DNA from 2 places in the Specibacter sp. RAF43 genome. Region 2 is predicted to be linked to the other one. Evidence: predicted binding sites of a transcription regulator. Region 2 holds the regulator's gene; the other holds the start of a gene.
What was found. Region 2 encodes HspR, which represses chaperone genes until heat shock. Its sites were predicted from a motif close to AAGTTGAGTCNNNNNGACTCAACTT; they were not measured.
Positions count from the first base shown of each region.

Region 1: the regulator HspR is predicted to act here: its motif matches at 10,674-10,698, upstream of clpB (ATP-dependent chaperone ClpB).

Region 1 is NZ_JBFREA010000035.1:1,951-14,934, reverse strand. Features, by position in the region: gene AB4Y80_RS15520 (hypothetical protein) at 1-867, shown strand, start outside; gene AB4Y80_RS15515 (hypothetical protein) at 911-1,432, shown strand; gene AB4Y80_RS15510 (asparaginase) at 1,461-2,465, shown strand; gene AB4Y80_RS15505 (sterol carrier family protein) at 2,567-2,920, shown strand; gene AB4Y80_RS15500 (hypothetical protein) at 2,966-3,313, shown strand; gene purF (amidophosphoribosyltransferase) at 3,391-4,971, shown strand; gene purM (phosphoribosylformylglycinamidine cyclo-ligase) at 4,968-6,113, shown strand; gene AB4Y80_RS15485 (DUF3073 domain-containing protein) at 6,223-6,453, opposite strand; gene AB4Y80_RS15480 (hypothetical protein) at 6,708-8,015, shown strand; gene clpB (ATP-dependent chaperone ClpB) at 8,016-10,634, opposite strand; gene AB4Y80_RS15470 (MerR family transcriptional regulator) at 10,784-11,542, shown strand; gene AB4Y80_RS15465 (DUF4031 domain-containing protein) at 11,575-12,465, shown strand; gene AB4Y80_RS15460 (pentapeptide repeat-containing protein) at 12,565-12,984, shown strand, end outside.
Region 2 is NZ_JBFREA010000022.1:4,362-13,521, reverse strand. Features, by position in the region: gene dnaK (molecular chaperone DnaK) at 1-580, shown strand, start outside; gene AB4Y80_RS12455 (nucleotide exchange factor GrpE) at 613-1,170, shown strand; gene AB4Y80_RS12450 (DnaJ C-terminal domain-containing protein) at 1,265-2,245, shown strand; gene AB4Y80_RS12445 (heat shock protein transcriptional repressor HspR) at 2,289-2,735, shown strand; gene AB4Y80_RS12440 (DEAD/DEAH box helicase) at 2,851-6,252, opposite strand; gene AB4Y80_RS12435 (DUF5655 domain-containing protein) at 6,440-6,997, opposite strand; gene trmB (tRNA (guanosine(46)-N7)-methyltransferase TrmB) at 7,069-7,989, opposite strand; gene AB4Y80_RS12425 (MFS transporter) at 8,114-9,160, opposite strand, start outside.

The DNA.
Region 1 (12,984 bases), on a different contig from region 2:
GGCCCCGGGGACTCCGGCGGACCCGTCATCGCCGGCACCACCGCCGTCGGCATCATCAGCGCCGGCGGCACCTTCACGGCCGGCCCGGACGCCGGGAAATTCATTGCCTACGCAACCGACCTGGCGGACGCCCTGCGGTACACGGACGGCTACACCCTCAAGATCTTCGTGAACCCGCCGGCCCTGGCGACCCCTGCGAACAAGGGCACCGTGTACCGGGGCGGCACAATCACCGGAACGGTCAGGGACGCACCGGCCGGCACCATTGTCGACGTCCTGATGGACGGCAGGAAGACCACGGCGGCCGTCAACGCCAAGGGGATCTGGACGGTGAAGGCGCCAAACAAGGTTGGCTCCTTCACCGTGACGGCTCGGTCCCTCAACGGTTTCAGCACCTCCGCGACGGCCACGTTCACGGTGACCGTCGTCCGGCACACATTGCCCGCCCCGGTCATCACCGCACCCCGCCCCAACGCCACCGTGAGCGCACCGGTTGAGGCCATTACGGGTACGGGCACGCCGGGCGCAACCGTCCGGGTGACCGGCGCCGGCGCGGCCATCGTTACCGCCGGCGGCACCTGGACGGTCCCGCTGAGCCGGGAGCTGGGGGCCGGGCGCCATACCGTCACCGCCGTCCAGGTCCGCACGGACTGGAACAATTCCAAGCCGGCCACCCGCACGTTTACGGTGCTGGCCGCGCCGGCCGCCACGGGGGCGCTCACCCTGGCCCGCACCGGCACACCGGCGGGGCTGGTGCCCCTCGGCGCGGCCGGCGGCCTGCTGGTGCTTGGAGGCACGGCCGTCGTGCTGTCCCGCAACCTCCGTGGCGCCGGTGAAGCCCGGCCGGGGCATCCTAAAATGAAGTAGGAAGATTCGGCAGGCGTCCGGCCACGGGAGAAGCATGAAAACCATGAGAATTGCGGCGCTGGCGGCCTCGGCGGCCATGGTCGGGGCAATCGGCATGGGCGGATGCGGGCAGGCGGGCGGCCAGCCATCGGAGCCGGCACCCGGCGCCAGCACCAGCGCACCGGACACCACCACGCTGCTCCAACTCAACGAAACCCTGAAGGGACGCCTGGGCCCGGCCTACGCCGACGGCTGGATCCAGGACTTCACGCTCCACGTCGCCGTCACCACCGCGGCCGCCGAAAAAATCGTCGCCGAGGCCGGGGCCGTCCCGACCCTGATCTCCGTCAATGCCAAACAGCTCGAAGCCGGGCTGCGCTCGGTTGCGGCGTGGCAGGCCGGGCTGCCCGGGGACCTGGCCGCAGCCATCCACAAGGTCATCACCAATGGCCGCGCCGGCAACATCACCGTCTTCGTGTCCGCGGAGAAAATGGACGCCGTGAAGCGCGCGGCCGCGGCCGACGCGCCCGCCGGGAAGGTCCCCCTCGTCTTCAAGGAATCGAGCGGACCGGCAACGCCGCTGTAGACGGTGGATTAGTCGCTAGGATGGCACCATGACCCAGACCTTTCGGGCGCACGACGCCGTCGAACTCGCCGTGCTCGAACGGAGCGGTTTCGTGGAGTCCCGCCATGTCGGCGCGGCCGTGGTGCTGGCCGGCGACGGATCGCTGGTGACCCGCCTGGGCGCCGTCGACTCCCCCATTTTTCCACGCTCCTGCGTCAAGCCGTTCCAGGCGCTGGCGGCCATGCAGGCCGGGGTCCCCCTCCGCGGCGCACAGGCGGCCGTCGCCGCGGGCAGCCACACCGGCTCCCTGGCCCACATGGACGCGGTCTCCGGCATGCTCCAGGCCGCCGGCCTGACCGAGGCGCAGCTGGGCTGCCCCGCCGCCTGGCCGGCCGACGCCGAGGCCCGCGCCTGGCTGATCCGCACCGACAAGGGCAAGAGCAAGCTGGCCATGAACTGTTCCGGCAAGCACGCCGCCTTCCTGTGGGCGTGCATGGAAAACGGCTGGGACCCGGCCGGCTACCTCGAACCCAACCACCCCATGCAACGGGCGGTGCGGACGGTCATCGAGGAATACACGCACCAGGCCGTCCAGCACACGGGCGTGGACGGCTGTGGCGCCCCGGTCATGGCGGTGACCCTCCGGGGCCTGGCCCGGGCGTTCACCACCTTGGCCAAGGCGCCGTCGGACAAGGATGCCAACGCCCGCGCGGCCACCATTGCCACGTCCATGCTGGATTATCCGTGGGCGGTGGAGGGCCACGGCAAGCCCAACACGGTGGTCATGGAGGAGCTCGGTGTGCTGGCCAAGCTGGGCGCCGAGGGCGTCATCGCCATGGCGACCCCCACCGGCGCCAGCGTGGCCGTGAAGATGCTCGACGGCAACGGCCGGGCGGCCACCCTGGTGGGCCTGACGCTGCTGGCCGCCGCGGGCGCCCTTGATGTCCCCGCCGTCGCCGGCGTCCTGGGCAAGGTGGTTCCGCCCGTCATGGGTGGCGGGCACCGGGCGGGGAGCCTGCGGCTCGGATCGGCCGTCAGCGCCCTCCTCGACTAGTCCCCACCCGCCCCCTGACCTCGCACGCTCTGCCAAGGAACCCTGCGCGCGTGGGCCCCACCCGCCCCCTGACCTCGCACGCTCGAAAGGAACGGATAACCGTGACTGCCCGCCGCCGCATCGACATCGCCGAGGGCCGGGCCGCCCTGGCGGCTTGGCGCAGGGGCGACGCCGCCCGCCCCGTGACGGCCATGGCCGTGCGGTACACGCTGGAGGAATTGACGGCCCGGGCGCCCGGGAATGCCGTGGAGGTGCGCGTCCCGCCGTTTGGTGTCACCCAGTGCATCGCCGGGCCCCGCCACACCCGGGGCACTCCGCCCAATGTGGTCGAGTGCGACGCCGCCACCTGGCTTGCCCTGGTGACGGGACAAACCGGCTGGATTGACGCCGTCGAGCAGGGAAAAGTGGCGGCATCCGGGCTGCGGGCCGACCTCTCCGCCGTCCTGCCGCTCTAAGCGGCGCAGGTTCGGGTGTCCGGGCAACCCTAGTAGGCTTAATGCATGACCTCCCAGCCAATTGACGACTCCGCCGGATCCGCCGGTCAACCCGCCGAACGCCGCGCGCTGACGGTCCGCCGGGCGCCCAAGTTTGTGCCGTTCATGATTGCCGGTGCCATTGTCGGGGTGATCGCCGCGGCGCTTTTCGCGCTACTCGGTCCGGGAGGGGCGGAATTCGATCGCAGCAGCGTCTTTGGCTTCCTGACGGTGTTGCTGCTTATTCCCGGGGCCGGGCTGGGCGCCATCGCGGCCCTGGTCCTTGACCGGCGAAGCCTGCGCCGGTCACGGCGGGCCGTGGTGGAATCCGTGCCGGAGCAAGACCCCGGCACGGCGCCCGAAGACGAGGCCTGACCCGCACCGCGCGGCCGCGGCCGGTTCATTCCCGCCGGCGGTTCGGGGGCGGGGCCATTGCATGAGATAATTCTCGGGTGGCACGCGGAGACGGAAAACTATCCCATGACCTTTTACCCGGCGAGAAGGGACCTCAGGATGCTTGTGGCGTCCTGGGCATCTGGGCACCCGGCGAAGAGGTCGCAAAACTAACCTACTACGGGCTGTATTCCCTGCAGCACCGCGGGCAGGAATCGGCAGGCATCGCGACCAGCGACGGCAAGCGGATCAGCGTGTACAAGGACATGGGGCTCGTATCCCAGGTCTTTGACGAATCCACGCTCAATACCCTGACCGGACACATGGCCGTGGGTCACTGCCGGTACTCGACCACCGGTTCCTCCAACTGGGCCAACGCCCAGCCGACCCTGGGCGCCACCGGCAGCGGCACCGTCGCCCTGGCGCACAACGGCAACCTCACCAACTCCGCCGAACTCTATGAGATGGTCCTGGCGAAGGACGGGGTGCCCACCTCGGGGGAAATGGCGCAGGGCAACACCTCCGACACCGCCCTGGTCACCACGCTGCTCAAGGGCGAAAAGGGCCGGAGCCTGGAAGAGACGGCCCTGGAGCTGCTGCCCAAGATCCACGGCGCCTTCTCCTTTGTCTTCATGGACGAGCACACCCTGTACGCCGCCCGCGACCCGCACGGCGTGCGCCCGCTGGTGCTTGGCCGGCTGGAAAACGGCTGGGTGGTTGCCTCCGAAGGTGCCGCACTGGCCACCATGGGTGCCAGCTTCATCCGCGAGATTGAGCCCGGCGAATTCATCGCCATCGACGAAGACGGGGTGCGCACCGAGCGTTTTGCCCCCGCCACCCCGGCCGGCTGCGTCTTTGAATACGTGTATCTGGCCCGCCCGGACGCCACGATCGCCGGCCGTTCCGTGTATGAATCCCGGGTGGAGATGGGCCGCCAGCTGGCCCGCGAAAACAACGCCGAGGCCGACCTCGTGATTCCGGTGCCCGAGTCCGGCACCCCGGCTGCCATCGGCTACGCCGAACAGTCCGGCATCCCGTTCGCCCACGGCTTCGTGAAGAACGCGTACGTGGGCCGGACGTTCATCCAGCCCAGCGAGACGCTGCGCAAGCTGGGCATCCGGCTGAAGCTGAACGCCCTGGAGTCCGTCATCCGCGGCAAGCGCATTGTGGTGGTCGATGACTCAATCGTCCGCGGCAACACCCAGCGCGCCGTGGTGCGCATGCTGCGGGAGGCCGGCGCCGCCGCCGTGCACGTGAAAATTTCCTCCCCCCCGGTGCGCTGGCCATGCTTCTACGGCATCGACTTCGCCTCGCGTGCGGAATTGATTGCCAACGGTGCCGCCGTCGATGAGATCTGCAAGTCCATCGGGGCCGACTCCCTGGCGTACATCTCCGAGGACGGGATGATCGACGCCACCATGCAGCCGCGCGAACGCCTCTGCACGGCCTGCTTCACCGGCACCTACCCGATCGAGCTGCCGGCCAGCGACCGCCTGGGCAAAAATCTGCTGGAACGGACCAGGCCCGGAAGCAACATCGCGTCCACCGGATGTGATCCGGGCCCCGACGCAGAGCTGGAATCCATCCTGACCGACGTAGACCGCGCAGCGGCCGACGGTTTGACGAAAGAGACGCCATGACCAACGCCTCCCACGAATCCCCCACCGCCATCACCTACGCCAGCGCCGGTGTCGACACCGAGGCCGGGGACCGCGCCGTCGAACTGATGAAGGAGGCCGTCAAGGCCACCCACGGCTCGTCCGTCATCGGCGGCTTTGGCGGCTTCGCCGGGCTCTATGACGTCTCCCGGCTGCTCACGTACAAAAAGCCGTACCTTGCCACGTCCACCGACGGCGTGGGCACCAAGGTCGCCATCGCCCAGGCCATGGACATCCACGACACCATCGGCTTCGACCTGGTCGGCATGGTGGTCGATGACATCGTGGTGGTGGGCGCCGAGCCGCTGTTCATGACCGACTACATCGCCACGGGCAAGGTGGTTCCGGAGCGTGTGGCGGACATCGTGCGCGGCATCGCGGCGGCCTGCCAGATTGCCGGCACCGCGCTGGTGGGCGGCGAAACCGCCGAACACCCCGGCCTGCTGGCCCCCGACGAGTACGACGTCGCCGGTGCCTGTACCGGCGTCGTCGAGGCCGACCTCCTGCTGGGCCCCGAGCGGGTCCGTGCCGGCGACGTCATCATCGCCATGGCCTCCTCCGGCCTGCACTCCAACGGCTATTCGCTGGTGCGCCGCGTCATCAACCACGCCGGCTGGGCGTTGGACCGCCAGGTCTCCGAGCTGGGCCGGACCCTGGGCGAGGAACTGCTCGAACCCACCCGCGTATACGCCGCGGACTGCCTGGACTTGACCCGCCACCTGCCGGTCACACAACAGGCCGCCGTGCACGGCTTCAGCCACGTGACCGGCGGCGGCCTGGCCGCGAACCTGGCGCGCGTGCTCCCGCAGGGCCTGATCGCCACCGTCGACCGCTCCACCTGGAGCCTGCCGGCCATCTTCAACCTCGTTGCCCAGCTGGGCAATGTCCCGCTGGCCGATCTGGAGCGCACGTTGAACCTTGGCGTGGGGATGGTGGCCGTCGTCTCACCCGAGGCAGCCGACGCCGCCGTCGCGCGCCTGAACTCCCGCGGCCTGCCGTCCTGGATCATGGGTACCGTCACCACGGAAGCGTCCGACTCCGACAAGACCGGCACCGACTACGTACAAGGCGCCAAGGGAGTCGACGGCGGCGCCGTCCGCCTGGTGGGCAACTACGCACAGTAACTTCCGAACCGCGGAGCGGGCGGGTGGGGACAACAAAATCCCCACCCGTCGCAGCGGCCCCAAGGCTGTGCGTCGTGCAGGGTTTGTTGCGTTTGGTGTCTAGGCGGTCCTAGCCAATGCGGCGGGTGTCCACGTCGTCGTCGTCCTGAAACTGATCCGCATATTTGTCTTCATATGCGGAGTAATCCGGCTCTGCAGGGACCTCAGCGTGACGGCTCGGGGCTCGCCGAGTGGTCCCGCCGAGCTCTTTTTGCAGAGCTGAATAATCAGTGTTCGGGGAGTAGTACTTAATGTCCCGAGCCTGCTTGGTTGCCTTTGCCTTTTGACGGCCGCGCCCCATGGCGTGACCCCCTTTTTACACTTGGACCGGAGGTGGTCGCTCGGGCTGAGAGCGAGGCTCCGGAATATTCGGTCAATTTGTCGTACTCCTAGATTACATGAGTTCTGCACCAACCGCGCCCGCGCCCAAGCGGCTCCACCCGGGGCGAACACCACGGAATCCGACGCCGGGAACCATTTCTTCGGTAGAGTCGCCTATATGGGGAGTTATTTCCTTCCGGGGAAGCACGGCGCGGCAGGGAAGGCATGTTCCTAATGAATGACCACGACAGCTCCAATACCACGCCCGGGGCGGACCAGCCGGTGCCCGAGCCCGCCGCGGGCGAACCGGCGGCCCCCGACGCGGCCGGGCCCGGCGTCGAATTCGCCGAACCCGAGCTGGGCGCCGCCGAAATCAGTGCCGACGTGGCGGACAGCGTGGACCTGGAGGCCGTGGCGGCCGAGGCCGCCGCCGTGGAGCGCGAGGCCGAGCGGTCCACGCAGCTGCCGGCGGCGGAGGTCATTGCCTCCATCCCCGAACCCACCGTTCAATTTGGCCCCGTTGCCCAACCGCCGGCCGGCAGCGAGCCGGACACCCCGGAATCCGCCGTGCCCGGCCCCGAGGCCGGGGAACCACCCGCGGGCAAGGGGCTCCCGGCACCCCATATCGGGCGGGGCATTGACGACGGTTCCGGCTGGCGGCGCCCGGAAACGCCGTGGCAGCAGTCCGCCACGCCGTGGCAGCCCCGGGCCAACGCGTGGCAGTCTCCCGGGCAGGTGGCCCGCGGTGAGGCCGACGCGGCCGCGGCAGCCTCGGCCGGCGAAGCCGGTGCAGCCGGTGCAGCCGGTGCAGCCCCTGCGCCCGGACCGGCCGCCCCGGGCAGGGACGTTCCCGCCCAGGGTGTCCCGCAGCAATTTGGCGCACGGCCCGCTTCGCCCGGTGCCGGCCCTCCGGGTCCCCCGCAGGGGCCCGACGCCCGGCAGCGTCCCGGTGGGGCGGGCAACGAGCGCGCCGGAACCCGGAACAAGCTCCTCGTCGTCCTGGGGATCGCCGTGGTGGGCGTCGTCCTCGTGGTGCTGCTGGTCTGGCTGCTTTTTGGACTGTTGTCCGGTCTGGGCAAGAGCGGGACCGCGGGACCGGCACCGGTGGCGCCGAGCGGTTCACAATCCACCGCGGCAACCATCAACGGCACCCTTTCCGCGGGAGCCGGCTCGGATGCCGTCATCATCGCCGCCCAGGCCACCCCGTTGGCCTGGCGGCAAGGGGACTGCCTGAAAGGTTTTCACGGCGCCTCGATGCCGGCCGACGTGGTCCTGTGCAACAGTCCCCATTCGGCGCAGCTGGTGGCGACCTATTCCTACCCCGAAAGTGACGGGTACCCCGGCGTCGAGGTATTGAAGGCCCGGGCCAAGCAGGTATGCCAGGGCGTGCAATTGACACAGGACGCCAAGATCTACCCCGGCTTGAAGGAGTTGACGGCGTACCCGTCCGACGCCACGTGGCACAACTCCCACGACCGGCGCGTGGACTGCCTCGTGTACGATCCGGCGGGCGAGAACGTCAAGACCACCCTCATCATGTGACTACTTGCGCGTCACCGTCAGGCCGGATTCGGCCGCCGGCGCCCCGCCCATGCCCAGCTCGTCAAAGTCGGCCGCCGTGTCCACCAGGACCGTGTCGCCGTCCACGATAGTGCCGGCCAGCAGTTCCTTGGCCAGCCGGTCGCCGATTTGGCGCTGCACGAGCCGGCGCAGCGGCCGGGCGCCGTAGGCGGGGTCATACCCGCTGAGCGCCAGCCACGCCTTGGCCGAATCCGTGACCTCCAGCGCCAGCCGCCGCCCGTGGAGCCGGGACGCCAGCGCCTGCACCGCAAGCTCCACGATCTTGGACAGCTCCTCCACGGTCAGGGCGTCAAACATGACAATCTCGTCGAGCCGGTTCAGGAACTCGGGCTTGAAGGAGGCCTCCACGATGGCCATGACGGCCTTGTGCTTCTCCTGGTCGGTCAGCGCCGGATCCACCAGGAACTGGGAGCCCAGGTTCGAGGTGAGCACCACGATGACGTTGCGGAAATCAACGGTGCGGCCCTGGCCGTCGGTGAGGCGGCCGTCGTCGAACACCTGCAAGAGGATGTCGAAGACCTCCGGGTGGGCCTTCTCCACTTCATCCAGCAGCACCACCGAGTACGGGCGACGGCGCACGGCCTCCGTGAGCTGACCGCCCTCGTCGTAGCCGACGTAGCCGGGAGGGGCGCCCACCAGCCGGGAGACGGAGTGCTTTTCCGAATATTCGCTCATGTCGATGCGGATCATGGCGCGTTCGTCGTCGAAAAGGAAATCCGCCAGGGCCTTGGCCAGCTCCGTCTTGCCCACGCCGGTGGGGCCCAGGAACAGGAAGGAGCCGGTGGGCCGGTCCGGGTCGCTGATGCCGGCCCGGGCGCGGCGCACGGCATCGGAGACGGCGGCGACGGCCTTGGCCTGGCCGATCAGCCGGGAGCCGATCACCTGCTCCATCTGCAGCAGCTTCTGGCTCTCCCCTTGCAGCATGCGCCCGGCCGGGATGCCGGTCCATGCCGAGATGACCTCGGCGATGTCGTCGGCGGTGACCTCCTCGGCCACCATCAGGTCCTTTTTGTCCGTCATCTCCTCGGCCGAGGCCGCGTCCAGCTCGCGCTGCAGCGCGGGGATTTCGCCGTAGAGGATGCGGGAGGCCAGCTCCAGGTCGCCGTCGCGCTGGGCCTTGTCCGCCACGGACCGGCGCTCATCCAGCCGGGCCTTAAGCTCACCGACCCGGTTCAGGCCGGCCTTTTCGGCGTCCCAGCGGGCGTTGAGGGCGGCCAGCTCCTCCTTTTTGTCCGCCATGTCGGCCCGCAGTGCCGCCAGCCGCTCCACCGAGGCGTCGTCCGCCTCGCCGGCCAGCGCCAGTTCCTCCATGGTCAGGCGGTCGACGGCGCGGCGCAGCTGGTCAATCTCCTCCGGCGCGGAATCGATCTCCATCCGCAGGCGGGACGCGGCCTCGTCGACCAGGTCGATCGCCTTGTCCGGCAGCTGGCGGCCGCTGATGTAGCGCTGGGACAGGGTGGCTGCGGCCACCAGGGCGGAGTCGGCGATGGCAACCTTGTGGTGGGCCTCGTAGCGTTCCTTCAGTCCGCGCAGAATGCCGATGGTGTCCTCCACGCTGGGCTCGCCCACGTAGACCTGCTGGAAGCGCCGCTCCAGCGCCGGGTCCTTTTCAATGTTTTCGCGGTATTCATCCAAGGTGGTGGCGCCGATCATGCGCAGTTCGCCGCGCGCCAGCATGGGCTTGAGCATGTTGCCGGCATCCATGGATCCCTCCGACGCCCCGGCCCCCACCACGGTGTGGAGTTCGTCGATGAACGTCACGATTTGCCCGTCGGAGGCCTTGATCTCCTCCAGGACGGCCTTGAGGCGTTCCTCAAATTCGCCGCGGTACTTGGCGCCGGCCACCATGGCGGACAGGTCCAGGCTGATCAGCGACTTTCCGCGCAGCGACTCCGGCACGTCGCCGGCCACCATCCGCTGGGCCAGCCCCTCGACGACGGCCGTCTTGCCCACGCCGGGCTCGCCGATCAGCACGGGGTTGTTCTTGGTGCGCCGGCTCAAGACCTGGATGACCCGGCGGATCTCGGCGTCGCGGCCAATGACCGGGTCCAACTTGCCGGCGCGGGCCACGGCGGTCATGTCCACGCCAAATTTCTCGAGGGCCTGGAACGTGTTTTCGGGATCCAGCGAGGTCACCTTCGCGCCACCGCGCACGGTGGGAAGGGCGGCCTCCAGCGCCCGCCGCGTGGCACCGGCCTGCTGCAGGGCACGCCCGGTGGGGCCGGCGTCGTCCGCCAGGCCCATCAGCAGGTGCTCGGTGGAGACGTAGCTGTCGCCCATGCCCTCGGCGGCCTGCTGGGCCGCCTGGACGGTGATGAGGGTGTTGCGGCCGAGTTGGGCCTGCGCCACGGACGTGCCCGATGACGCCGGAAGGTTGTGGATGGCCGTGCTGGCCGCGACGCTGACCACATCCGGATCGACGCCGGCCGCCTTCAGCAGGGCCACGGCCACGCCCTGGCGCTGGTCCATCAGCGCCTTGAGCAGGTGGGCGGGCTCGACCGTGGGATTGCCGGCGGTGGAGGCGTTCATGGCGGCTGCCGAAAGAGCCTCCTGGCTCTTAGTGGTGAATTTGGCGTCCAAGAGGGGTCCTTTCGCGAGTAAGGGGCGGTTCAGTCGTCAAAGTTGAGTCTAGTACGCTCAAGTTAAAAATGGCCACCTCTGGACCGTGTTTTTCCCTCGGCGAAATCCGGGCTTGACCTTGCCGTTGCGTCAACGTTTAAGGTCAAGTTATGGACTGGCCCATTCACCACATTGCCGCCCTCGCCGGCACCACCAGCCGGACGCTGCGCCACTACGACGACATCGGCCTGCTGGCACCGAGCCGGATAGCCGGCAACGGCTACCGGCATTACGACCAGGACGCGCTGGTGCGGCTCCAGCGCATCCTGCTGCTGCGCGAGCTCGGGCTGGGGCTGCCGGTCATTGCGGCCGTGTTGGACCACGGGACATCGCAGACCGCGGCGCTGCAGGCGCACGTGTCCTGGCTGCGGCAGGAGCAAGAGCGCCTGGCCCGGCAGATCGCGTCGGTGGAAAAGACCATTGCCGCCCTACAAGTTGGAGGAAATCTCATGGCGGAAAACATGTTTGACGGGTTCGACCACACCCAATACAAGGAGGAGGTGGAGCAGCGGTGGGGCAAGGACGCGTACGCGAGCGGCGATTCCTGGTGGCGGGGCATGAGCGCGGCGGACAAGGCCTCCTGGAAGGAGCGCCTGGCGGCACTCCAACGCGACTGGATTGCGGCGTCGGAGGGCGGCCTCGCCCCGGAGTCGCCCGAGGCGCAGGACCTGGCCCGACGGCATGTCCAGTGGCTCACCTCGGTGCCCGGGACCCCGGCGTCCACGCCGGGCGGCGACGTCAAGGACTACGTGCGAGGCCTCGGCGAGATGTATGCGGCGGATCCACGGTTTGGCGCGAACTACGGCGGCGACGTCGGCGCCGCCTTTGTCCGGGACGCCCTGGCGATCTACGCCGAGCGAAGCCTGTAGGGAGCCGCCCGGCGGAGGCCTACACTGGGGCCATGATCCTGATCGATCCGCCGTATTGGCCGGCGCACGGGACGGTGTTCTCCCACCTGGTCTCCACCACGTCCCTGACCGAGCTGCACGAGTTTGCCGCGGCGGCCGGGGTGACGGGACGGGCCTTTGACCTGGACCACTACGATGTCCCCGAACGGCTTTACGCGCAGCTGGTGGCGGCCGGGGCGGTGCCCGTGTCCGGAAAGGAACTGGTTCGTACGCTGGCCGCCTCCGGCCTGCGGGTCAAGGCCCGCCACCGGAGCAAGTCCGTGGGCACGGCCCTGGCGTACCGGTGGGACACGCTGCTGCCGGGCCGTGCGGAACTCGGCGCGGAATTGCTGCAGCGGTGGACGGAACCGCACCGGCACTACCACTCCGCCACGCACTTGCTGGCCGTGCTGGAGTCGCTGGACCTGCTCACCGACGGCGCCCCGCCCCGCCCCGTGGTGCTGGCCGCCTGGTTCCACGACGCGGTGTACAACGGGGTCCCCCGGCTCGACGAGGAGCACTCGGCCGCCCTGGCCCGGCAGCGCCTGGAGCACCTGGTGCCGACCGCCGAGGCCGCCGAGGTGCCGCGGTTGGTCCTGCTGACGGCCACCCATTCCCCCTCCCCGACGGACAGCGCAGGCGCCCTCCTGTGCGACGCGGACCTCGCCGTGCTGGGCGGGTCGCCCGAGGCCTACGCGCGCTATGTGGCCGGCGTCCGCGCGGACTACGCCCACGTCCCGGCGGCCGACTTCGCCGCGGGCCGGGCCGCCGTCCTTCGCCGGCTGCTGGGGCTGGATCCCTTGTTCCATACCGGCAGGGGGCAGGAGCTGTGGGCGGACCAGGCACGCGACAACCTCGAACGCGAGTTGTTCGAGGTGCTCCGCAACGCATCGACGGGCGCCTGACCGAGCTCGCCGGGCCGGCCGTCATTGGATGCAGCCCGTCTTTGGATGCAGGGCGGCCGGCAGATTTCGCGCGGCAGCGCTGATGGGTACGCTGGTCCGATGGCCCCCACCCCAGCTCCCCGCGCGCCCCGTCTGACCACCGTCCGGCTCAGCGAGCTCAAACGCAACGAGGACCGGTTCATTAGCGCCGGCGACACCCACGACGGCCAGTACTTTGACCGGCCGGTCTTTGACGGCCTGGACCTGTCAGCGACGGACTTCCTGGAGTGCGAGCTGCAGGGACCCACCTTCCACGATGCCCAATTGCGCGGCGTCCGATTCCGCGATGCCATTCTCCGGGACAGCTTTGCACCCGTCCTGTTGGCCTCCCGCACCAGCTGGCGCGACGTTGAGATCACGTCGCCGCGTTGGGGTTCCGCGGAGTTGTATGACAGCACCTGGGCGTCGGTGCGGATCGACGGCGGCAAGGTCGACTTCCTCAACCTGCGCGGCACCGACTTCCACACCCTTACCGGTGTG
Region 2 (9,160 bases):
GGGCACGTTCGAGCTGACCGGCATCGCCCCGGCGCCGCGCGGCGTCCCGCAGGTTGAGGTGACCTTCGACATCGACGCCAACGGCATCGTGCACGTCTCCGCCAAGGACAAGGGCACCGGCAAGGAGCAATCGATGACCATCACCGGCGGCACCGCCCTGTCCAAGGACGACATTGAGCGCATGGTGCACGAGGCCGAGGAGCACGCCGCGGAGGACAAGGCCCGCCGCGAGGCCGCCGATCTGCGCAACAGCGCCGAGCAGCTGCACTACTCGGTGGATAAGATCCTCTCCGAAAACGACGACAAGCTCCCCGAGGCCGTCAAGACCGAGGTCAAGGCCGACGTCGAGGCGCTCAAGACGGCCCTGGCCGGTGACGACGACGCCGCGGTGAAGACCGCGTTTGAGAAGCTGCAGGCGTCCCAGTCCAAGCTGGGCGAGGCCATCTACGCCGCCGCCTCGGCCGACAGTGCCGCCGCGAACGACGGCGAAGCCGACGCGGGCGCCTCCTCGGACGGCGCCGCCGACGAGGACATCGTTGATGCGGAAATCATCGACGAAGACGCAGACGAGAAGAAGTAGCCATGTCTGAGTCCGAATACCCCGAAGAGGGCATGCCGGAGAACGATCCCGTGGCGGATCCCGCCGAGCCCGTGGTCGAGCCCGCCGCGACCCCCAACGGTGATGCACTCTCCCAGGCCGAGGAGATCCTCAACGGCCTGGGTACGCCGGAGGCCGAGCCCGTCAAGACCGGGGCCGAGGAAGCCGCCGAGCTGAAGAACGACCTGCTGCGCCTGCAGGCCGAGTACGTTAATTACCGCAAGCGCGTTGAGCGTGACCGGGCGGTGGCCGGCCAGATGGCCGTCATCGGCGTGCTGAACTCGCTGCTGCCGGTGCTCGATGACATTGACGCCGGTCGTGCCCATGGCGACCTCGTCGACGGCCCCTTCGCGGCCATCGCCACCAAGCTGGAGGCAGCGCTGGCCACGTACGGGCTGGAACGAATTGACGCCACCGGCGTCCCGTTCGATCCGACCGTGCACGAGGCGCTCATCCAGCAGCCGGCGGCCGACGTCGAGGTTGACACCGTCAGCCAGGTCCTGCGCAACGGCTACAAGTCCGGCGAACGCATCTTGCGCGCCGCCCAGGTGGTTGTCGCCGTACCGGAATAGCGTGCCAGCGGTGGTCGATCCTGGGGATCGACCACCGCACAGCTTTGATCGGAGCGCAGAGCTTTAGACTACGAACATAGGAAAAGGAGGCGTCTTGGCAAGTCAGGACTGGGTCGAGAAGGACTTTTACAAGATCCTTGGGGTATCCAAAGATGCATCGGACGCCGACATCAAGAAGGCCTACCGTAAGCTCGCCCGCCAGTACCACCCGGATACAAACTCCGGGGATGCCAAGGCGGAAAAGACTTTCAAGGACGTCTCCGAAGCGTATTCCGTGCTTTCCAGCAAGGAAGACCGCGAACAGTATGACGCCATCCGTGCCATGGGCGGCGGCGCCCGCTTCCGGGCCGGCGGTGCCGGCGGCCAGGGTGCCGGCAACGGCTTTGAGGACATTTTCGGTGACCTTTTCGGCGGCGGCCGCGGCGCGCCCCGCGGCGGTCCGCAAACGTTCAACGGCTCCGGCCTTCCCCCGGAATTCGCCGACCTCTTTGGCGGCGGCGGCGGTTTTGGCGGCTACCAGCCCCCGGCCACCAAGGGCGCGGACCGGACGGCGTCGACGACCATTTCCTTTGCCGGTTCCATCAAGGGCACCAAGATCGGGTTGCGGGAGCCCAACGGCGACGTCATCGACGTGCGGATCCCGGCCGGCATCAAGAACGGCCAAAAGGTCCGGGTCCGGGGCAAGGGCCAATCGGGCCCGGCCGGCGCCGGGGACCTGGTGGTGACGGTAAACGTCAAACCGCACGAGGTCTTTGTCCGGGACGGCAACAACATCCGCATCCACGTGCCGGTGACCTTCCCCGAGGCGGCCCTTGGCGCGGACATCGGGGTCCCCACGCTCAACGGCGACACCGTCAAGGTCAGGGTCCCCGCCGGGACGCCGTCCGGGCGGACGCTGCGGGTCAAGGGTGCCGGGGTCAAGACGGCCAAGGCCGAAGGCGACCTGCTGGTCACCATTGATGTGGCCGTGCCCCAAAAACTGACCAAGGAAGCCGAGGATGCGGTGCGCGCGTTTGCCGCGGCCACCGCCGATGGCGACCCCCGGAAAGCGCTGAAGGACAAGGCAAAACTGTAGTCACCGGGATGCGAGCCGCTCACCCGCAGGAAAGGAGATCGCCATCATCACCGACCCGTACCTGCCCATTTTTGTGATCTCCGTGGCCGCGGAGCTGGCGGAGATGCACCCGCAAACCCTGCGCCAGTACGATCGCCTGGGCATTGTCAAGCCCAGCCGCGCCCCCGGCCGGTCGCGGCGGTACTCCCAGCACGACGTTGAAATGCTCCGCGAGGTCCAGCGCCTGTCCCAGGAGGGCGTCTCACTTGAGGGCATCCGCCGGATCATGCAATTGGAAAACCAGGTGGAAGCGCTCCGGGCCCGGGTCAATGAACTGACCGCGGAGCTGGCGGCCGTCTCGGTCGAGGTCCGATCCCGGCCGCCCCGGCAAAACACCAGGATCTTTGCCGCCGGCCTGACCGGCGACGACATCGTGGCCCTGGCCCGGGGCCAGCGCCCGCGGGCCCGCAGCCAGGCCCTGGTGGTCTGGCGTCCCGGCGCCAACAACTGACCCGCAAAAGATGTCGAAAATTGCCTGAAAATCGGCGATTTTCGACATCTTTTGCGGGTCAGTTCGTGATGGGGGGGTCGGTTCGTGGTGGGCGGGTCAGTTCGTGGTGGGAGGGTTAGTCGCGGAACAGGCCGGCGAGGTCCGTGGCCGTCAGCGCCCCGCCGGCCAGCGAGTCCCCGCTCATCACATCGGTGAAAAGCTGCGACTTCTTCGCCTTGAGCGCCATGACCTTTTCCTCGATCGTGTCCTTGGCGACCAGCCGGTACACCATGACGTTCTTCTTCTGCCCAATCCGGTGGGTGCGGTCCACGGCCTGGGCCTCGGACGCCGGATTCCACCACGGGTCCAGGATGAACACATAGTCCGCTTCGGTCAGGTTTAGGCCGAACCCGCCGGCCTTGAGGCTGATCAGGAACAGCGGGGCCGTGCCGGTCTTGAAATCCTCGACGACGGCGGCCCGGTTGCGCGTGGACCCGTCCAGGTAGGTGAAGTCGATGCTTTCGGCGATGAGCCGCTCGCGCACCTTGCCCAGGAAGCCGGTGAACTGGCTGAAGATCAGGGCCCGGTGGCCCTCCTTGACCACATCCTCCAACTGCTCAAAGAGCACGTCCAGCTTGGAGGAGCGCACGCCGGCCAGGCCGTCATCCACCAGGGAGACGTCCAGGCTGAGCTGGCGCAGCAGGGTCAGGGACTGGAAGATGGTGAAGCGGTTCTTGTTCACATCCTCCAAGAGCCCCAGGATCTTCGCCCGCTCACGCTGCAGGTGCGTTTGGTACACCTTTTGGTGCCGCGGGTTCAGCTCGACCTCCAGGATTTGTTCCTGCTTGGCCGGCAGGTCCTTGATGACCTGTTCCTTGGTGCGCCGGAGCATCAGCGGCTTCACCCGGGCGCGCAGCTTCGTCAGCAGCGCGGCGTTGCCGTTCTTTTCAATGGGCCGCTGGTAGAACTCGGCAAAGCGCTTGGGGCTGGGAAACAGGCCCGGCGCCACGATGGAGAGCAGCGTCCACAGCTCCATCAAGTTGTTTTCCAGCGGCGTGCCGGTGACGGCCAGCTTGAACGGTGCGTTCAGCTTGCGCGCGCACTGGTACGCCTTGGATTGGTGGTTCTTCACAAACTGGGCCTCGTCCAGGATCAGCCCGGCAAAGGGCTGGCGCCCATATTCGGCAAAGTCGATCCGGAACAGGGCGTAGGAGGTGATGACAATGTCCGCACCGGCAAAGAACGCCGCCGCATCCAGGCCGCTCTTGGCAAACGTCTCACCGACCGTGACCACCTTCAGGCCCGGGGCGAACTTGATGCTCTCACTGGCCCAGTTGCCCACCACGGAGGTGGGGGCCACCACCAGGAAGGGCTTGTCGTTGCCGCCGGCGGCCTTGACCTGGCAAATCAGCGCCAACGCCTGCACGGTCTTGCCCAGGCCCATGTCGTCGGCCAGCACCCCGCCGAGCCCGTGCGTATACAGGAAGTTCAGCCAGTTGAAGCCGTCGCGCTGGTACGGGCGCAAGGTGGCATTCAGCGTCTCTGGAGTGGGCAGTGGCACTGGGGCACCGCCGTCGAGCAGCCCGGTGACGGACTTCCGCCACGCCTCCGCCTGCTCGTCCACGATGCCCAGCCGGGCCAGCTCGTCCCACAGCCCGGCCTGGAAGCGGCTGATTCGCAGCTCCCCGTCCTTGGTGTCGTTGAGCCCGCGGGCCTCGTCAATGAGCGCCCGGAGCTGGTGCAGTTCAGGGCGGTCCAGCGAGAAGTAGGCGCCGCTGGGCAAGAGCATGCGGGACGCCCCGGCGGCCAACGCCGAGAACACGGCGGCGAAGGAGACAAACTGGCCCTCGACCGTGATGACGATGCCCAGGTCGAACCAGTCGCGTTCGTCGGTGGCGTGCGTGGAGATGGTGACGATCGGCGCCTCGGTGACTTCCCGGTAGCTGGCGATGTCGCCGCTGGTCTCCACCAGCACGTCCGGGAGTTCGCGCAGGCGCGGCAGCACCGTTTCGGTGAACACCATGGTCTCCAGCCCGGTCACCACGGCGGAACCGGCCAGGCGCGGCTCGCCCCAGGCGTTGTTGGCGGCCGCGCCCATGGCGGCCACATCCTCCCAGGGCTGCCCCAGGCTCGCAATGATCCGCTCCTCGGCGCCGGCATCCCGCACCCCGTTTTCGCCGGGCTCCGGCCACAGCGGCCGGGAGTTGATCCGGTTCCCCACTTGGTAGTGCCACTCCCAGTGCAGGCGCAGGGTGTGGTCGTCGCCGTAGGCGGCCAGCAGCGACAACGCCGGCTCGACGTAGGCGGGCAGCTCCACGGAGTGGTCGGCGGACACCACGGGCGCCGTCTGCTTCAGCTGCGGGTAAAAGTGGGTGAGGAACTTCTCCTCACCCTCCGCCGGGACGTGAACGGATTCCCGGCGCAGCGCGAATTCGAGCATCTGGGCCGAAGTTGCCGCAGCCAGCGGGGCCAGGGTGATGGTGCCGCGCACGACGCCGGCGCCCGGCTTCTCGCCGTGGTCGGGCTGGTCGCTGAAGAACAGCCCGTGCGCGGGCGAGCCGATGGTGCCCACGATCGTCTCGGTGACGGGCACCCCGGCCGCCTCGATGAGGGATCCCACGTCCAGCCCGCCGGCGGCCGCCCGGGACACGTCAAGTTGCACCCTGGCGTCGTCGTTGCACACGCGCACGGGATCCCCGGTGCCGGCCTGGACCAGCGCCACTCCGCGCTTGGCGGCCTCGGCCAGCAGCTGCCAGAGGTTGCGCCCGGCAAAATCGTTCAGGGCCAGCCACGACGCCGCAATGCTGTGGCTGTATTGCCGGGGACTGTGCGCGGAGAGGAACTCGCTGAGCCATTCCAACTGGGCCGGATCATGCTTGCGCCCATAGCTGAGGTAGCCCAGCGTGTTCCAGCTGATGCCGCTCTTGACCCATTTGCCGCGCGATCCCATGACCGCGGGCCGGACGTTGAGGATGGGCGCGGAGGCCACCTTGCCGCCCTTGCCGCGGTAGGAGAAACGCGGCGGCGGGACCTGCAGTTCAAATTGCAGCGCCAGCGCGGGGGTGTCCGGGCTCGGCGCGGCGGCGGTCGGGGGTAGCAGCTCCGCCAGCGTGGTCTCCCAGCTGGGCTCGGCGTCGAATGTATCCATGGTGCCGGTGCGCCCGCCGTCGGCGGTGTGGCCGCGGCCATTCTTGGCGTTGGCCAGCAGGCTTTCCAGGAACGTCGGCTCCTGGTGCACGTCCTCGGGGACGAAGAAGTCCTGGAAGGCGGGGTCGGATTCGGCGGCCGCGATCAGCGCCACCACGTGTTTGCAGTTTTGCCGGACGGGGCAGCTGCAGATGCCCACCCGGCAGGCGATGACGCCGTCGTGCGCGCGGACCAGCTTGGCGGTGGATTTGTACGGCTTGGTGCCCATGACTTTTCCGGACAACAGTCCGGTGGCCGGTTCCAGGGTGATGTCCTGGACCCTGCCGTCGGCGGCGTAGTCGCAGCCGGCGGCAATGGAATTGGATGTGAACTCGGCGATTCGCGTCAGCATCTGTTGCGAACCAGCGGAGGAATACGTCACAGAACTTTTCTTCCTAACGGAAATTGTGCGGTCCAAGGAACGGAACCACATCTAACCAATCTTAGGCGGGATTGGTCGGCGGTTTCACCTTCCGGCTTCCCCACACGCCGTCAAGGGGGCAGATTGGCGTGATTTGGCAGCCTTTGGCGCACCTCCCTCAGGTGTTGGCCCGGTAGGCGCGCAGCAGGATCCCGGCCGCCTCGGCGTCGAGCTCGGCGGGCCCGCGGAGCCTGATCTTGCGGGTGAACGGGTCCTGTGCCCGCGTCTTGACGGCCTCCAGCCGCCCGCGCGCCGGCTCGTCCAGGCGCAGGAAGATGTCGACTGCGGTCTTGGTGCCGGGGGTAACCTGGGCGAACTTGCGTCGCGGCGTGTGAAGGGAAACGTACGTCTTGCGCAGCGAGATGTCCACGGCGCCCCGTCCGTCGTCCGCCCAGCCCAGCACCAGCTCGATCACCGCGTCGGCGATCGGGCGCAGTTGCGGGCGGTCGGCGTACTGGCCCTCGAGCAGCTGTGCGGCGTCCTTGAGGAAATAGTCCGGGTAGCCGTACAGCTCCCACATGACCGGGTTTTGGGCGTAGCCCGTGACGCCGTGATCCGCCAGCCAGCCCCGGGTGGCCCGTGCGGAGGGCAGGTTTTCCGCCCGGGCGGCGGCCAACCACCAGGTGACGTCCCGTCCCGTTCGGCGGGCGAGCAGTGCCGTGTTGTGATCCAGCATGGTCTGCCAGGTCTTGAAGGCGGGGGTGGGGGCGGCGGGGACTGCGGGGCTTGCGGGCTCATGGCGCCACCCTATGCCGACTTCCGCAGGAAGGTGAGGTCGAAAATGACCCGGCCGGCCTTGTGGGCCTTGTTTTCAAAACTTGTCAGGATGCGCCCGTCAAAGCGCGGCGCCCACCCGCCAATGTCGTCGGGCTCAGAGTTCACGTCGCAGTCGACGCCGGTGCGCCGCGCCTCGGTGAGCGGACTGGCGGCACCGGCGCGTTCGCCGTCGTGCACGTTTAAGAAATCCGTGGCGGCGGCGCCGACGTCGCGCATCTGCTCGGCATAGGCGGACCAGTCCGTGGCCAGCCGCCACAGGCCGCCGGGGGCCAGGACCCGGGCCACGAGCGGGGCGAAGGTGTCCTTGACCATGCGGCGTTTGTTGTGCTTGGTCTTGTGCCACGGGTCCGGGAAGAAGACCCAGACCTCGGCCGCAGACCCGGCCGGCAGCATGGTGCGCAGCACTTCCGGCGCGTTCGCCTGGACCACGCGGACGTTGCTCAGCTGCGCGGAGACGATCTTTTGGATGGTCTGGGCCAGGCCCGGCGTGTAGACCTCCACGGCCAGGAAGTCCTTCTCCGGGTTGTGCTTGGCGGCGTTGACCACGGCTTCGCCGAGCCCGGAGCCGATCTCCACGATCAGCGGGGCGGTGCGGCCAAACGTGGCGGCCGCCTCAAAGGTGTAGTCCGGGTGCACGGAGGTGTCCGCAATGTGCCGGGGGACATCGACCGCCAGGGTCGCGGAGTGGTCGTCCCACGCCTTTTGCCGACGCCCCTGCAGGCGCGTGCCGCGGCGCACAAACGAGACGGGCTGGGCATGATAGGTGCCCTGCGCGGCCTGGCTGCCCGGGGTGACGGGGCGGGCCGAGCCGTCGTGCGTGCGCGGTGCCGTGCCCTCGTGCGCGGGGGCGCTCTCGGGTGCGGCGGGGACTGACACTGGGTTTTCACTCATCGGGTTAAGCGTACCGGGGTCCCGGGAGCCCATCGGCCGGGTTTCCCGCACCCGCCCCCGCCGTGAGTGCCTAGATAAGGCGGTTCCCGGGGCCGGGAACCGCCTTATCTAGGCACTCACCGGCCTACACGGGGTCCTCGGCCAGGTCCTTGCCCCTGGTCTCCGGGATGGTGAAGACGAACACGGCGCTGACCACCAGCAGCAAGACAGCGTAAATGTTGAACATCCCCGCCAGGTTGATCGAACCAAACCAGGCCTGCAGATACGGTGCGGTGCCGCCAAAGAGGGCCACGCAGATGGAGTAGGGGACGCCCACGCCCACCGTGCGGATGCTGGTGGGGAACATCTCGGCGTAGACGGCCGGGATGATGGAGGCGCTGGCGGCGATGAAGATCAGCATCACCGACATGCTCACGGCCAGCTCCCACGGCTGGTCCTTGAGCAGCCACGTCATGGGGAAGTGCAGGGCGGCGGCGCCGAGTGCGCCGGCCCACAGCACCTTCTTGCGGCCGATCACATCCGAGAGCTTGCCCCAGAACGGCAGGGCGGTGATGAAGACGATGTTGCCGATGACCCCGGCCCACAGGGCCGCGCCGCGGTCCATGCCAAGGGCCGTGGCCGCGTGGCTCGGCGCCACCACGCCCCAGATGTAGTAGATGACTGTCAGCCCAACCGTCAGCCCGATCACCTGCAGCGCCTGCTTGCGGTGGCGCACGATCTGCGGCCAGATCGGCGCCCGCTTGGCCTTGGCGTCCTCGTTGGTGAACACGTCGGATTCGTGCAGCCGGGAGCGCATGAACAGCGCGTACAGGCCCAGCACGGCGCCGATGGCGAACGGCACCCGCCAGCCCCAGGCCTGCATGTCCACCTTGGGTAGGGCCACCGTCATGACGGCGCCGAGCAGGGTGCCGAACAGGATGCCCACCGTCCCGGAGGTGTAGATCAGGGTCGCCCAGAAGCCGCGTTTTTCCTTCGGCGCCATCTCGGCGAGATAGGTCTGCGAGGACGGCAGCTCGCCGCCGTGCGCCAGCCCCTGCAGGAGCCGGGCGATCAGCAGGGTCGCGGAGGCCAAGGCGCCCACGGACCCGTAACTGGGGGCGACGGCGATCAGCAGGCTGCCCACGGAGGCCAGCCCGACGGCGAGCGTCATGGAGGACTTGCGCCCGATCCG